One region of the Nocardia sp. JMUB6875 genome, then DNA from elsewhere that is predicted to be linked to it. Evidence: riboswitches for the same ligand, from Rfam matches in the RefSeq annotation. Region 1 holds a riboswitch; the other holds the start of a gene.

Region 1 (9,356 bases):
GGGCCTGTCGGCGGTCGACCAGCCAGACCATGACGGTCTGGTCGGCGGCCGGATCCAGGGTCTCGATCTCGACCTCCACCTCGCCGCGGAGCGGGTGCTGAATCCTCAGGACGACGGTTCGGAAATCGGTGAGCCGGTGTTCGCGCCAGCGTTGCTCGAATTCCGGATAGTGGCCCAGCCGGATGATGACGGCCTGCACATTCTGGTCGTCCGGGAATCGGGTGACGGCCGCGCGCAGCGACGACGCGACCATATCGGCGGCCGCGTCCCAGTTCAGGAAGGCCTTCCGGGCGCCGGGATGGGCGAAGACGTAAAGCGCGAAGTTGTTGTGCGTCTCCGCGTCGAACAGGCCGAGGGGTTCGGCGAAATCCCGGAAGGATGGGTTGCCGGCCAGCAGGTTCTGCCAGCGGCCGAGCACGAAGGCGGGGGTCGGTTGCAGGGCGTCGATGACCGCCTGAATGGTTTCGGAGACCTGCTCCCGGGCCTGTCCGGACGACGGGCAGGGCGCCTTCTGCTCCAGGCTCAGCGCCAGCTTGCCGAAGTGGTGCCGCTCGATCTCATTGAGCCGCAACGCATCCGCGAGGGCGGCCAGCACGGCCATGGAGGGGTTGGTGTCGCGTCCCTGTTCGAGTCGGGCAAGATAGTCGGCGCTGACCCCGGCGAGCGCGGCCACTTCCTCGCGGCGCAGTCCGGGCGTGCGGCGGCGCCGCCCGGCGGGCAGGCCGACGTCTTCGGGTTGCAGCTGCGCGCGGCGCGCGATCAGGAACTCGGCGAACTCGGATCTTGACACCTCTCCATAGTGCCTGGTCCTGGTTCCGTTATCCGCGCCCTGCCAGTACCCGGATAACCACGGCCTGGTTAAGCGGACCGCAGTCCACTTAATCTTCTGGCATGACGACTTCCGAGCAGACCCTCGCCCCCGGCGCCTGGACCCTCGACGCCAACCACTCCTCGGTCAGCTTCACCGTGAAGCACCTGGGGATTTCCAAGGTCCGCGGCCGCTTCAACCGCTTCGAGACCGGCTTCGTCGTGAACGACGCCGGCGAGGCGGCCATCGAGGCCACCATCTACTTCGATTCCTTCGACACCGGCAACGAGATGCGCGACGGCCACGTCCGCACCGCCGACATCCTCGATGTCGCCAACCGCCCGCACCTGACCTTCCGCGTTCCCGAGCCGGTCAAGCTGGCCGAGGAGTTCGAGGTCACCGGTGAGGCCACCATCGGCGGCATCACCAAGCCCGTCACCCTCGACGTCGAGTGGGGCGGCGTGCAGGTCTTCCCGCAGGACAACAAGGCGCACGCCGGTTTCACCGCCACCGGCACCATCAAGCGCAGCGACTTCGGCGTTGCCCCGGGCATGCCGAACGCCATGCTCAGCGACAAGATCGCCATCGAGCTCGACATCCAGCTCGTCGCCCCCGACGCCTGATAGCCACCGGGGCGGTCACGCCCTATGCATCGGAAAAGTCAACGCCCCCTGTGGAATCCACAGGGGGCGTTCGGCTGTCCGGGTAAAAGTCAGTCGGCCCAGACCGATTCGATCGGGGTGCCCTCGTTCGGGGGCGGGGTCGGCACGCCCGACGGAGTGCGCGAGAAGCGCGGCGCGGGCGCGTGCTGCACGACGCCGTCGATCTCGATGAGCCCGGTGCGCGCCTGGATGTGCGGATTCTGTTCCGCCTCGGTGAAAGTCAGCACCGGCGTGGTGCAGGCGTCGGTGTGCTCGAACACCGCCCACCACTCGTCACGCGTCTTGGTCTTGAACTTCTCGGTGAACAGCTTGCGCAGCTGATCCTGGCCCGCCGGGTCGAGCTGGTGCGGCAGGCCCTCGGGCGAGATCTCCAGCCCGGCAAGCAGTTCCGCGTAGAACTGCGGCTCGATGCAGCCGACCGCCATGTACTTGCCGTCGGCGGTCTCGTAGGTGTCGTAGAAGGCCATGCCGGTGTCGAGCAGGTTGGTGCCGCGCTCGTCGGACCACAGGCCCATGCCCTTCATGCCCCAGATCATGTGCGAAAGGGCAAGCGCGCCATCGATCATGGCCGAGTCGATGACCTGGCCCTTGCCGGAATTCTGACGTTCCACCAGCGCGGCGAGAATGCCGAAGACCAGGAACATGGAGCCGCCGCCGAAGTCGCCCACCATGTTCAGCGGCGGGACCGGGCGTTCGCCCTTGCGGCCGATGGCGTTCAGCACACCGGTCAGCGAGATGTAGTTGATGTCGTGCCCGGCGCGGTCGGCCAGCGGACCGTACTGGCCCCAGCCGGTCATGCGGCCGTAGACCAGGCGCGGATTGCGTTCCAGCGCGGCGTCCGGGCCCAGGCCCATGCGCTCGGTGACGCCCGGCCGGAAGCCCTCGATGAGCACATCGGCCTTCTCGATCAGCCCGAGCACCTGCTCGATATCGGCCGGATCCTTCAGATTGGCCTCGACGATGGTGCGGCCCCGCCACTGCGGGCGCTCCATGAAGCCCGGGAACCCGCCCGGCCGCTGCACCCGCACCACGTCCGCGCCGAGATCGGCGAGCAGCAGTGCCGCGTGCGGACCGGGGCCGATGCCGGCCAGTTCGACTACTCGGATGCCCGCGAGCGGGCCCTGCTTGGCGGTGGATGGAGTGCTCACGCCCTACCTCGGTTCGTCGTCGAATCCTGCGCACCGGCTCACAGAGCCGGTGTTGACGGTATGACAATAACGCGGATTCAGCGATCGACGATCGGGAGGGGCAGGGTATCCGGGGGAGGAAGTTTCGGCAGTTCCGAGCGCGGTAGCCGCAGGGTGGGGAGCTCGCCGGAGACCATGCGCGCGGTTTCCGGATCCTCCAGGGCGCGTTCCTTGGCGGGCAGTCCGTAGAAGGCGCGGGCATTGTCTTCCAGCACCTTGTGCAGATCGGAGCCGACCGAGTCGGCGATCAGGGAGATGTCGGAATCCCGGAACGGCCGCCCGGCCCGGGTGCCCGGCAGATCGGTGCCGAACATCAGGGCCTCGGGGTTGACGGTGTGGATCTTGCGCAGTGCCGCACCGACATTCATCGATACCCGCCCGAAGCCGGACGCCTTCACCTTGGCGCCCCGGTCGACCAGGTTGAGCAGATACGGCAGGCATTCGTCGGACATGCCCATGTGATCGATGGACAGCTTGGGCAGCTTGGTGATGACCGGCTCCAGCGAGCCCAGCATGGACCCGTCGATGTAGAGCTCCACATGCCAGCCGGCCAGCTCGTAGGCCCGCAGCGCCAGCATGGTGAGCCCGACGATATCCCCGCCCGCGCGCTTGAGATTGAACCGGATGGCCCGCACCCCGGCGCGGTTCAGATCGATGATCTGCGCGTCTGGGGCGTCCACCGGCAGCATGGTGACACCCACCCAGCCCTCGCCCAGCGCGTCGAGCGCCGCCAGCAGGTAGCTCTGATCGGTGCCCTGGAAGGACCCGCTGACCACGGCACCACCGTCGATATCGAAGCGGGACATCCGCTCGCGATAGTCGGCGATGGTGTACGGGTCGGGCAGGTGGCCCTCGTTCTCGACCAGCGGGAACCGCGGATCGAAGATGTGGAGATGGGCATCGAACACGTGATCAGCATGCCTCAGAACGGTGACATGTGCGGACAACCTTGTCCGCCAGGCGGATTCGCGCTGGTCAGCGCACCTTGTCGAAGTTAGAGCACCTTGTCCGGCTCGGAGGCGGCCAGCATGTCCTCGCGCTCGACGACCTTCACCCGCTCGCGGCCCTGCGGCTCGCCCAGCGCGCGCTCGTGCGCGTCGAGGCGGTACCAACCGGCCCACGTGGTGAACGGGATGCCCTTGCCCTCGAGGAACTCGGTCACGGCCTCCGGCTCCGGCTTGGCGGCCGGGACGAAGTCCGCGGCGTCGTCGAGCAGGCAGGCGATGGTCTCGTTGGCGTCGCCCTTGGTGTGGCCGATGAGGCCGACCGGGCCGCGCTTGATCCAGCCGGTGACGTAGGTGGCGGGCTCGTAGCGGTCCTTGCCGTCGGCGTCCTCGTTGACCAGCACGCGACCGGCCTCGTTGGGCACGGTCCCGGCCTGGTCGTCGAAGGGCAGCGACGGGATGTTCTGCGACAGGTAGCCGACCGCGCGGTACACGGCCTGGATGTCCCAGTCCTTGAATTCGCCGGTGCCCTTGCAGTTTCCGGTGCCGTCGAGCTGGGTGCGCTCGGTGCGCAGGCCCACGACCTTGCCGTTCTCGCCGAGGATCTCGGCGGGGTTCTCGAAGAAGTGCAGGAACAGCTTGTGCGGGCGGTCGCCGACATCGCGAATGGCCCACTGCTCCAAGGTGTTGCAGATCATGTCGACCTGCTTGGAGTGCCGGCGCGCGGCCTCGGAGCCCTCGTCGTAGTCGATGTCCTCGGGATCGACGATGACCTCGATGGTCGGCGAGTGGTCGAGCTCGCGCAGCTCCAGGGGCGTGAACTTGGCCTGGGCGGGACCGCGGCGGCCGAACACGTGCACTTCCAGGGCCTTGTTGGCCTTGAGGCCGTCGTAGACGTTCGGCGGGATCTCGGTCGGCAGCAGTTCGTCACCGGTCTTGGCCAGCACGCGTGCCACGTCGAGGGCGACGTTGCCGACGCCGAGCACGGCGACCTTCTCGGCGTCCAGGGGCCAGGTGCGCGGCACGTCGGGGTGTCCGTCGTACCAGGACACGAAGTCCGCGGCGCCGTAGGAGCCGTCCAGGTCGATGCCCGGAACCTCCAGGGCGCGGTCGGCATTGGCGCCGGTGGAGAAGATGACCGCGTCGTAGAACTGGCGCAGGTCCTCGAGGGTGATGTCGACGCCGTAGTCGATATTGCCGAGCAGGCGGACCTGATCCTTGTCGAGGACCTTGTGCAGCGCGGTGATGATGCCCTTGATGCGCGGGTGGTCCGGCGCGACGCCGTAGCGGATGAGGCCGAAGGGCGCGGGCATGCGCTCGTACAGGTCGATGCTCACCCCGGTGAAACCGGCCGGGGTGTCGGACTTCATCAAGGCGTCGGCGGCGTAAATACCGGCCGGTCCTGCGCCCACGATCGCAATGCGTAGCGGGCGGGTCGCTGCACTCTGTTCGGTCATTCTTCCGCGCACCCTTTGGGTCGAAACTAACTTGCCGTCTGAACTTAGCCGTCGTTCTTAGCTTAGGCTAAGTTGACGCCCTGGCCTCGGCGACCTCCATTGGCCCCCGACGCTGCAGCGTTGCTGCGTTGTCCTGCTATTCCCGCCGGGAGGGCGGAAATTCTGCTGATTCTATCGATGGCGCACGGCACCCCCTGCGCGCGGGCGGTGAAACTGCCGGAATGCCAGGCATGATCTACCCATGAGCGACGCCGAGGAGACAGTGGAGCAGCAGACCCCGATCCCGATCGATCAGAACGAAACCCGGAGCATGTGGCCGTTCCTGGTCGCCGCCGGTGTCATCGCGGTGGTGATCCTGGGCATCGTGATCGCCACGCTGGTCTCCCCGGTTGAGAACAATGTCACAGATCGCGATCGGCTCGCGGTCGCGGCGGGTGAGTTCATCAAGTCCCGTAGCGAGACCGGCAAATACGTTCCGGCCGTGGCCTGCAAGGGATTCGACGAGAACAACTCGCCGCTGAAGATCGCGGGCTCGACCGGCTCGAGCATCAACTTCGACAAGCTGGGCGACCCGGTCGTCGACGGCGACAAGGCCACCGCGCCGGTCACCTACAGCGTCGACGGCGCGCAGTCCACCTCGACTTGGCACTTCGTCAAGGAGAATTCGCGCTGGTTGGTCTGCAATTCGTGACAAGGTCCGAAGTCGCGGCCGGGGTTTGACACGGCGGCAGTTTTTTCGGCACTCTCATCCCAGGTCATGAGTACCAGCGCCAAGCCCCGGCTGGCTGGTCGGCAACCCTCCTCCGCGGTGGGGTGCTCCGGGTGACGACCTGGCCACGCATCGAGCACGCGGTGCGGCAAGTGCGGATTCACAGGAGGTACAGGTGAACTACGCGGGTGACATCACGCCGAAGCAGGCGTGGGAGTTGTTGCGCGACAATCCGGATGCGGTGCTGGTGGATGTCCGCACCGACGCGGAATGGCGATTCGTCGGGGTGCCCGACACCAGCGGCATCGGCCGGCCGACCGCGTTGATCGAATGGGTCGACGCCACCGGCACGCCCAATCCCCGCTTCGTGGACCAGTTGAAGCAGGCGCTCGCCGATCGCCCGCAGGATTCGGACGCGCCGGTGCTGTTCATCTGCCGCTCCGGCCAGCGCTCGATCGGGGCGGCCACCGCCGCCACCACCGTCGGCATCACCCCGTCCTTCAATGTGGTGGACGGCTTCGAGGGTGCGCTGGACGCCCAAGGTCATCGCGGCAGCACCGGCTGGCGCGCCGACGGACTTCCGTGGAGGCAGTCATGATCACCGGTGGCTCTTTCGACAAGCCGCTGCCCGAGGGCGTCGGCCCGGCCACGCAGGCCGTGCGCGGCGGCACCCGCCGTTCCGGTTTCGACGAGACCTCCGAGGCGCTGTTCCTCAATTCGGGTTTCGTCTACGAGAGCGCCGAGGCCGCCGAGGCCTCGTTCACCGGCGATATCGAGCACTTCGTCTACTCCCGCTACGGCAACCCGACGGTGGCCATGTTCGAGGAGCGGCTGCGCCTGATCGACGGTGCGGAAGCCTGTTTCGCGACCGCGTCGGGCATGTCGGCGGTGTTCACCGCGCTGGGCGCGCTGCTGTCCGCCGGTGACCGACTGGTCGCGGCGCGCAGCCTGTTCGGCTCCTGCTTCGTGGTGGCCAACGAGATCCTGCCGCGCTGGGGCGTGGAGACCGTCTTCGTCGACGGCGAGGACCTGGACCAGTGGGAGCAGGCGCTGTCCGTGCCCACCCAGGCCGTCTTCTTCGAGACCCCCTCGAACCCCATGCAGACCCTCACCGATGTGCGCGCGGTCTCCGATCTCGCGCACGCGGCGGGCGCGAAGGTGGTGCTGGACAACGTCTTCGCCACCCCGCTGCTGCAGCGCGGCTTCGATCTGGGCGCGGACATCACCGTCTACTCGGGCACCAAGCACATCGACGGCCAGGGCCGTGTGCTCGGCGGCGCGATCCTGGGACCGCACGACTACATCGACGGCCCGGTGAAAAACCTCATGCGCCACACCGGTCCGGCCCTGAGCCCCTTCAATGCCTGGACGCTGCTCAAGGGCCTGGAGACCATGCCGCTGCGCCTGCGCCAGTCGGTCGACTCCGCCCTGAAGATCGCCCAGTTCCTGGAGTCGCATCCGGCGGTGGCCTGGGTCAAGTACCCCTTCCTGTCCTCGCACCCGCAGTACGAGCTGGCCAAGCGCCAGATGTCCGGCGGCGGCACGGTGATCACCTTCGAGTTGAAGGCCACCGAGAACGAGGCCAAGAAGCGCGCTTTCGAGGTGCTCAACCGCCTGCGCATCATCGACATCTCCAACAACCTCGGTGATGCCAAGACGCTGATCACCCACCCGGCCACCACCACGCACCGCGCGATGGGCCCGGAAGGCCGTGCGGCCGTGGGTATTACGGACGGCGTGGTGCGTATCTCGATCGGTCTGGAAGACGTCGAGGATCTGCTCAACGACCTGGATCACGCGCTTAGCTAGGCTAACGGTCATTGACAGTATGCTGTCATTTTTGACAGCATACTGTCATGTTGAAAACCGTTCATATGGCCGTGTACGACACCTTCTCCGATTGGGAGGTGGGTCATGCGACCGCACACATCAACCGTGAACTCTGGCATCGGGAGCCCGGCACCTGGCAGGTGAAGACGGTTGGCATCACTGCCGATCCGGTCACTTCCATGGGCGGCATGCGGGTCCTGCCCGATCTCGTGATCGACGATTTGAAGCCCGCTGACAGCGCCATGCTGATCCTGCCGGGATTGGCCACCGAGTTCGATCCGGAGTCTCCGATCGGCGCCTTCGCGCGCAAGGCCCGGGAGTTCCTGGCCGCCGGGGTGCCGGTCGCCGCCATCTGCGGCGCGACCTTCGGGCTGGCGCGGGAAGGTCTGCTCGACGACCGCCCGCACACCAGCAATGACCCGGGATACCTTGCCTACTCGGGCTATTCGGGCGCCGAGCACTATGTCGCGAAGACCGCGATCACCGACGGTGATCTGATCACGGCCACCGGCACCCGTCCGGTCGACCTCGCCCGCGAGATCTTCGCCAGGCTCGGGATTTTCGAGCCGCACGTGCTGGAGTCCTGGTACAAGCTCTACGGAAACAACGATCCGGCGGGCTTCTACGAGCTGTACGAGTACGAGCAGCAGCAGGCGGCCGCACGATGACCCGGACCGGGCAGCAGCTCTTCGCCTCGGCGGCGGTCACCTCGTTCAAGCTGAACGGCCAATTCCTCGCCATCGCCGAGGAATTGGCCAAGCCCGCGGGGATCACGGTGGCCTGGTGGCAGGTGCTGGGCGCGGTGTTGCACGAGCCGCTGCCGGTGGCGGGCATCGCGCGCGAGATGGGCATCACCCGCCAGAGCGTGCAGCGCGTCGCGGATCTGCTGGTGGACAAGGGATTCGCCGAGTACCGCCCGAATCCGGCGCATCGCCGCGCCAAGCTGGTCGCCATCACCGAGGCCGGTCACGACGCGGTCCGGCGGATCGATCCGCAGCACGCGGCCTTCGCGAAACGCCTTACGGCGCAACTGGGTAAGCAGCGGCTGGCCGAGATCGTGGACGCGCTGACGGACCTGTCGGCCGCCCTCGAAGCGCTCGAGGACGACGCGACCGACGCGGCCTGACCGGATCCCCGAACTACGCCGAGAACGGATCCTTGGTCTTGCCGACCAGCGCCGCGACCGACGGCAGGATGGTGGTCGGGCGGTACGGGAACTGCTCGACCAGGGCGGGGGTGGAGATTCCGGTGGTGACGAGGATGGTGCGCATGCCCGCCTCCAGGCCCGCGATGACGTCGGTGTCCATCCGGTCGCCGATCATGACCGTGGACTGCGAGTGCGCGCCGATGCGGCGCAGCGCCGAGCGCATCATCAGCGGATTGGGCTTGCCCACGTAGTAGGGCTCCTTGCCGGTGGCCCGGGTGATGAGGGCCGCGACCGAGCCGGTCGCCGGGAGGATGCCCTCGCGGGAGGGGCCGGTGGCGTCCGGATTGGTGGCGATGAAGCGCGCACCCGCCGCGACGAGGCGGATGGCGGTGGTGATGGCTTCGAAGGAGTACGTGCGGGTTTCGCCGAGGACCACGTAGTCCGGATCGGAATCGGTGAGGATGTAACCGATTTCGTGCAGGGCGGTGGTGAGGCCGGATTCGCCGACCACGTACGCGGTGCCGCCCGGGCGCTGATCGTTGAGGAAGGTCGCGGTGGCCAGCGCCGAGGTCCAGATGGATTCGACCGGGATGTCGAGGCCGGTGTGCTTGA
Region 2 (6,822 bases), on a different contig from region 1:
CGTTCGTGCGCGACAATCTGCCCATGCTGCTGGTGGCCGCGGTGCTGGTGGTGGCCGTGGTGCTGCTGGCCTGGGATCGCTGGCGCCGCGGGACCTACGTCTTCGGCGGGGCGACATTGCTGGCGGCGGCGCTGCGGATGATGCTGCCGACCGATCGGGCGGGGCTGCTCGCGGTGCGCGGCAAGGCCTTCGACGTCGCGTGGCTGACGGTGCTGGGCGGCGTGATCATCGTGCTGGCCGCGACCATCAGCAGCCTCGGCGTCACCTAGCGACGCGCCGAGGTCGGGGCCGCGACCGGAGTCGCGGCACTGAATCATGAGAGGGGTGCCGCCGGGCGACCGGCGGCGGGGGGATGGCTAGACCGAGGTCATGCGGCGGCCGAGTTCCCGCCGGCATATCTCCTGGTCCGGGAGTCTGTGTAGGACGCGAAGTATGGCCGGGCGGAGTTCACGCTGCTCTTCCTCGGAAAGCAGATCGACGAGATCGCGGAGATCCATGTCATCGAATGCGGCGGTCATGGTTCACAGATTACGGCCGCCGGGCTCCGCGCACACGTATTCGGAGCGTCCGGTTACGGAGGTGTCATCCGCGCGAAACCGGAAGCGCGTCACGACAATTCGCGCGAAACAGCCACGACACGCGAGGTAACGCGCCACCGGGTGAGGCAGCGTAGTTGCAGCGGTTCGGCAGCGCTGATACAGCGGCCGGACGCGCGGTGATTCAGTGACCGGTCGCGCGCCGGGCGGCGCGCGCCAGATCCATCGTTTCGTGCGCGAGCTTGCCGACCGCGTCGAACTCGGTCAGGAAGCCGTCGTGGCCGTCCTTGGAGTGGATGACCTCGAGTCCCTTGGAACCCGGCAGCAGATCGGCCAGCTCCTGCTGGGTGCGCAGCGGGTAGAGCCGGTCCGAGTCGACCCCGCCGATCACGCACGGCACCGGCGTCGCCGCCAGCGCCGCCGCGACGCCGCCGCGGCCGCGACCCAGGTCGTAGCGGTTCATGGCCTCGGTGAGCAGCACATAGGTGCCCGGGTCGAAGCGCTGGATCAGCTTGTCGGCCTGGTACTCCAGGTAGCTCTGGACCGCGTAGCGCCCACCGGCCCACGGATCCTCGTCGCCCTGGGCGTGGTTCTCGAAGCGGTGATCGAGCTCGGCCTCGGTGCGGTAGGTCAGGTGCGCGATGCGCCGGGCGATGCCCATGCCGGCCATGGGCGCGCGCCCGGTGCCGTGGTAGTCGCCGCCCTGCCAGTCCGGATCGGAGGTGATGGCGGCCTGCTGGGTGGTCTGGGTGCCGATCTGGTCGGCGGTGGCGCGCGCGCCGACCGCCAGCACCAGGGCCGCGCCGACCCGCTCGGGGCTGCCGACCATCCACTCCAGCACCCGCATGCCGCCCATGGAGCCGCCGATGGCGGCGGCCAGGCGGTCGATGCCGAGCAGATCGAACAGCTTGCGCTCGGCGGTCACCTGATCGCGGATGGAGATCGCGGGAAACCGTGAGCCCCAAGGCTTTCCGTCCGCCGCCAGCGAGGCCGGGCCGGTGCTGCCCTTACAGCCGCCCAGCACATTGGTGGCGATGACGCACCACTCGCGGGTGTCGATCGGCGCGCCCGGGCCGACGATGCCGTCCCACCAGCCGGGCTGGTTGTGGTGCACGTCGGCGGGGCCGACCACATGCGAGTCGCCGGTCAGCGCGTGCTCCACGAGCACCACGTTGTCGGCGTTCGCGGAGAGTTCGCCCCACCGCTGCACGGCCAGCGTCACGTCGGGAATGACGGCCCCGGACTCGAGCTCCACATCCCCGATGGCAATGGTCCCGAGCGTCCCGTCGGGCGGCGGGAGCAACAACTCGGCCGCGTGACGGGACGTCCTCGATTCGATGTTCACGGTCAACTTGCCGCCGCCGTCAGGCCCGCGCGCAGATCCGCCAGGATGTCGCCGATGCCCTCGATGCCCACCGCCAAACGCACCAGACCAGGCGTGACACCGGAAGCCAGTTGCTCGGCGGGTGTCAGCTGCGAGTGCGTGGTGGAAGCCGGGTGGATGACGAGCGAGCGCACATCCCCGATGTTAGCGACATGGCTGTGCAGCACCAGCGCCTCCACGAACTTCTTGCCCGCGTCCACGCCGCCGGCCAGCTCGAAGGAGACGATGGCGCCGACGCCCTTGGGTGCCAGCTGTTTGCCGCGCTCGAACCAAGGCGAGCCGGGGAGCCCCGCGTAGTACACCTTCTCGACGCCCGGCTGGCCCGAGAGGAACTCCGCGACGGCCTGCGCGTTGGCCACGTGCCGCTCGATCCGCAGGCTCAGCGTCTCGATGCCCTGCGCGATGAGGAACGCGTTGAACGGCGACACCGCAGCGCCCAGATCGCGCAGCAGCTGCACGCGCGCCTTCAGGGCGAAGGCGGGTGCGCCGAGGTCGGCGAAGACCGCGCCGTGGTAGCTGGGATCGGGGGTGGTGAAGCCCGGGAACCGGGACTCGCCCGCCTCGTTCTTCACCGTCCAGTCGAAGGCGCCGCCGTCCACGATCACGCCCGCGACCGCGGAACCGTGCCCGCCCAGGTACTTGGTGGCCGAGTGCACGACGATGTCCGCGCCCAGCTTCAGCGGCTGGATCAGGTACGGCGTGGCGACGGTGTTGTCCACGATCAACGGCACGCCCGCGGCGTGCGCGACCTCGGCGATGCCGGGAATGTCGAGCACCGAGCTGCTCGGATTGGCAACGGTCTCACCGTAGAACGCCTTGGTGTTCGGTCGCACGGCCGCGCGCCACTGCTCGAGATCGTCGGGGTCGGAGACGAAGCTGACCTCGATGCCCAGCTTGGGCAGCGAGTAGTGCAGCAGGTTGTAGGTGCCGCCGTAGAGGTGCGGGCTGGCCACGATGTGGTCGCCCGCCTCGGCCAGATTCAGGATCGCGTAGGTCTCCGCCGCCTGCCCGGAGGCCAGCAACAGCGCCGCGACGCCGCCCTCGAGGGCGGCGATGCGCTGCTCGACCGCGTCCTGGGTGGGGTTCATGATGCGGGTGTAGATATTGCCCGGCTCGGCGAGACCGAACAGCGCGGCGGCGTGATCGGTGTCGCGGAAGGCGTAGGACGTGGTCTGGTAGATGGGCAGGGCGCGCGCTCCGGTGGCCGAATCGGGCGCCTGACCGGCGTGAATCTGCTTGGTCTCGAAGGACCAGTTGGCCGGGTCGAGGGTGTCGTCAGCCGCAACGGCCGCGGACGCGGTCGAGTCACTCATGGGTTCTGCTCCAAAAACAAGGTCGCCGAATGGCGGAAGTTTGACGTTATCGAGAAGCGAATGGGCTTCGACAACAACACATTTCGGTAGACCTCCTGGTTGCGCTTGCGTTCGTCCTTCGAACGCCCGGTCTGCACCCGGAGCACCCCACCGCAGCTGGAGGGTTGCCGATCAGCAAGCCGGGGCCTTAACGCTGATGCTCTTGACCTGTTGCGAGATTCTAACGGGCCGACGCGGTCGCTTCGGAAGTGGGGCTCGCCACACCGGATACGCAGCAGACGCGGCGGAATTCGTGGAAGGCGGCCAGCACATTGTCGGCCAGCGCACGCGCGGTATCGGCGTTGGTGCAGTCCGGGAACTCGGATTCCTCGTCGAACTCGCACTCCATGCCCACCCGCATGATGCTGTGCCAGGTGGCGGCGATCAGGCGCACCGTCAGGTGGTCCTCGGGCACCTGCAGGCGTTCGGCCAGCACGTCGGTCATGGCGCGGGTCTTGGTGTCGGCCGATTCCATGCTCAGCGCGCGCACCGCGACGCTCTCGCGTGAGATGCGCTGCATTTGCTGGAACCAGCGGAAGGGCACCGGCGCATCGGATTCGATGATCTGGTCCACGACCGAGAGGAAGGCGTCGAGCAGCGCCTGCAATTCATCGCCGGTGATGGGCTGGGCGCGCAATGCCTCGGCGAGGACCCGGCCCATGCCCTCGATGGGGGCGATGACGATCGCCTCTTTGCTGTCGAAGTACCGGTTCACCGTGCGCGGCGAGACGTCGGCGGCGTCGGCGATCTGTTCCACCGTGGTCGCGTCGAAGCCCTGCTCGTCGCACAGTCGCAGCGCCACGTCGATGATTCGGTCCCTGGTCTGCTGCTTCTTGCGTTCGCGCAGGCCGGGGCGGTGTTCACGGACGCCGGGGCGGTGACGCGAGATCACACCGATGTGACTTGACAACTCCGACATGCCTCCATCTTAAGCCGTTAACGGTCCGTCCTGTCCCATTATGACAACTGTCGCAGTGCGACAAATTTCCCTTGACGCCAATTGTCGGTGGGGGCCACTATGGTTGAGCTGTCTTCGAACTCCAAGAGGAGAAGCTCATGACCGTAGCGCCGGACGCTCTCGGTACAGACGAAAAAGCAAGTCCCGCAAAAGATTCCGCGACTCCAGCAAAAGACTCCAGGCGCTGGTTCGCACTCGCCGTGATCGCGATGGCGCAGCTCATGGTGGTCCTGGACGCCACGATCGTCACCATTGCCATGCCGTTCGCGCAGCAGGATCTGCACATCAGCGACGGTGACAAGCAGTGGATCTTCACCGCTTACACCCTGATTTTCGGTGGCCTGCTGCTGCTCGGCGGCCGCCTGGCGGACTACCTGGGCCGCCGCCGCATCCTGATGGTCGGCCTGATCGGCTTCGCCGCCGCCTCCGCGCTGGCCGGTCTCGCCCAGAACCAGGCCGAACTGTTCGCGGGCCGCGCGCTGCAGGGCGCGTTCGGTGCGCTGCTGGCCCCGGCCGCCCTGTCGCTGGTGTCGGTGACCTTCACCGAGGCCAAGGAACGCGCCCGGGCCTTCGGCGTGTTCGCGGGTGTTTCCGCGGCCGGCGCCGCGCTCGGCCTGATCGCGGGCGGCGCGCTCGTCGAGTACGCGGACTGGCGCTGGTCGCTGCTGGTGAACACCCCGGTCGCGCTGCTGGCGCTGGTCGGCGCGTTCGCCTTCGTGGTCAAGGATGTGCCCGCACCCCGCACCGGCGGCTACGACCTGCCGGGCGCGATCACGGTCACCCTGGGCCTGATCTCCATCGTGTACGGCTTCAGCCGGGCGGCCGAGGACGGTTGGACCGCCACCACCACGCTGGCCCTGTTCGTGGTGGGCGTGGCGCTGCTGGCGGCCTTCGTGGCCATCGAACGCCGCACCGCGAATCCACTGCTGCCGCTGCGTATTCCGGGCGAGATCAACCGCGGCGGCTCGTATCTGATCGCGCTGCTGGTGCCGATCGCGATGTTCGCCATGTTCCTGAACCTGAGCTTCTACCTGCAGATCGTGGAGCACTACTCGGCGCTGAAGACCGGTGTGGCGTTCCTGCCGTTCCCGGCCGGCATCGTGGTGTCGGCGGGCATCGCCTCGACGGTGCTGCCCAAGATCGGGCCGCGGCCGCTGATGCTGGCGGGTTCGGTGCTGGGCGCGGCGGGCCTGCTGTGGCTGTCGCGGCTGGAATTCGGTGACAGCTACGCGAGTGGGCTGCTGCCCGCCATGATCCTGATCGCGCTGGGGATGGGCTTCCTGTTCGTGTGCATGCAGACCACCGCGCTGCATCAGGTCGACGACGAGGACTCGGGCGTGGCCAGTGCGCTGCTCAATGCCGCGCAGCAGGTCGGCGGTTCCATCGGCACCGCGTTGCTGACCACCATTTCGGTGCAGGTGGCCGAGCGGTACGTGCGCAACAACGGGACCATCGACCATGTGCTGGAGCGGGCCTCGATCCACTCCTACGACATCGCGTTCCTGATCGGCGCGGGCTTCTTCCTGCTCTGCATTCCGATCGCCGCGTTCATGATCCGGGACAAGCCGCAGAATCTGCTCGAGGGCGACGAGCACGTCGTGCACGTGGGAGTCTGACCGGCGAAAAGATATATCTGGCCTTGTGAAGGTCAGAGGCGAAGGCCGTGGCCGCTCGCATTCCGCAAGGGTCGGGAATGGGGTTGCCGCGGCCTTCGGCATTTCGCATGCTGGAAGTGCGGAAAGTCACCCGAAAAGCTACTTATCGGTAACCGCACTGAATTCCCGCACAGCGGGGGCCGCCCGCGCGGTGAGATCGATAGCAGCAGTACGCTTGTCTTGCTTGACGCCACAGCGTACGTGGACTTGGCACCACAGGTCCCGTGCCGAGCGCCATGCGTATACGTTGTCTGTTGAACAGCTGGGGTCCGCTACAAGCGGTGCTCACCGGCCGTGCAATGGGAGCACCACCTTCCTAGGAGGACACGAAGATCCATGTCCAAGATCAAGGTTGAAGGGACTGTCGTCGAGCTCGATGGCGACGAGATGACTCGGATCATCTGGCAGTTCATCAAGGACAAGCTGATCAATCCGTATCTCGATGTGAACCTCGAGTACTACGACCTCGGCATCGAGTACCGCGACAAGACCGATGATCAGGTGACCATCGACGCCGCCAACGCCATCAAGAAGCACGGCGTGGGCGTGAAGTGCGCGACGATCACCCCCGACGAGGCGCGAGTCGAGGAATTCGGGCTGAAGAAGATGTGGCGGTCGCCCAACGGCACCATCCGCAACATCCTCGGCGGCACCATTTTCCGCGCGCCGATCATCATTTCGAACGTGCCGCGTCTGGTTCCGGGCTGGACCAAGCCGATCATCATCGGCCGCCACGCCTTCGGCGACCAGTACCGTGCCACCGACTTCAAGGTGCACCAGGCGGGTACCGTCACCCTGACCTTCACACCCGAGGACGGCTCCGAGCCGATCCAGCACGAGGTCGTCCGCATGCCCGAAGAGGGCGGCGTGATCATGGGCATGTACAACTTCCAGGAGTCCATCCGGGACTTCGCGCGGGCCTCGCTGAACTACGGCC

What was found. A riboswitch is a leader RNA that binds a small molecule or an ion and turns the genes downstream of it on or off. The one in region 1 is predicted to bind S-adenosylmethionine.
Region 2: another riboswitch for S-adenosylmethionine. It lies ahead of ACAM49_RS06850 (bifunctional o-acetylhomoserine/o-acetylserine sulfhydrylase); the one in region 1 lies ahead of ACAM49_RS12820 (rhodanese-like domain-containing protein).

Annotation. Positions count from the first base shown of each region.
Region 1 covers NZ_BAAFGR010000040.1:4,245-13,600, forward strand. The annotation lists gene ACAM49_RS12790 (helix-turn-helix domain-containing protein) at 1-790, opposite strand, end outside; gene ACAM49_RS12795 (YceI family protein) at 892-1,431, shown strand; gene ACAM49_RS12800 (CaiB/BaiF CoA transferase family protein) at 1,521-2,618, opposite strand; gene ACAM49_RS12805 (amidohydrolase) at 2,696-3,565, opposite strand; gene ACAM49_RS12810 (FAD-dependent oxidoreductase) at 3,652-5,058, opposite strand; gene ACAM49_RS12815 (hypothetical protein) at 5,300-5,749, shown strand; SAM riboswitch class IV at 5,812-5,928, shown strand; gene ACAM49_RS12820 (rhodanese-like domain-containing protein) at 5,943-6,365, shown strand; gene ACAM49_RS12825 (O-succinylhomoserine sulfhydrylase) at 6,362-7,576, shown strand; gene ACAM49_RS12830 (type 1 glutamine amidotransferase family protein) at 7,624-8,265, shown strand; gene ACAM49_RS12835 (MarR family winged helix-turn-helix transcriptional regulator) at 8,262-8,723, shown strand; gene ACAM49_RS12840 (HAD-IIA family hydrolase) at 8,737-9,356, opposite strand, start outside.
Region 2 covers NZ_BAAFGR010000017.1:15,444-22,265, forward strand. The annotation lists gene ACAM49_RS06835 (DUF3017 domain-containing protein) at 24-269, shown strand; gene ACAM49_RS06840 (hypothetical protein) at 357-518, opposite strand; gene ACAM49_RS06845 (homoserine O-acetyltransferase) at 721-1,842, opposite strand; gene ACAM49_RS06850 (bifunctional o-acetylhomoserine/o-acetylserine sulfhydrylase) at 1,884-3,233, opposite strand; SAM riboswitch class IV at 3,330-3,441, opposite strand; gene ACAM49_RS06855 (TetR/AcrR family transcriptional regulator) at 3,454-4,191, opposite strand; gene ACAM49_RS06860 (MFS transporter) at 4,440-5,846, shown strand; gene ACAM49_RS06865 (NADP-dependent isocitrate dehydrogenase) at 6,222-6,822, shown strand, end outside.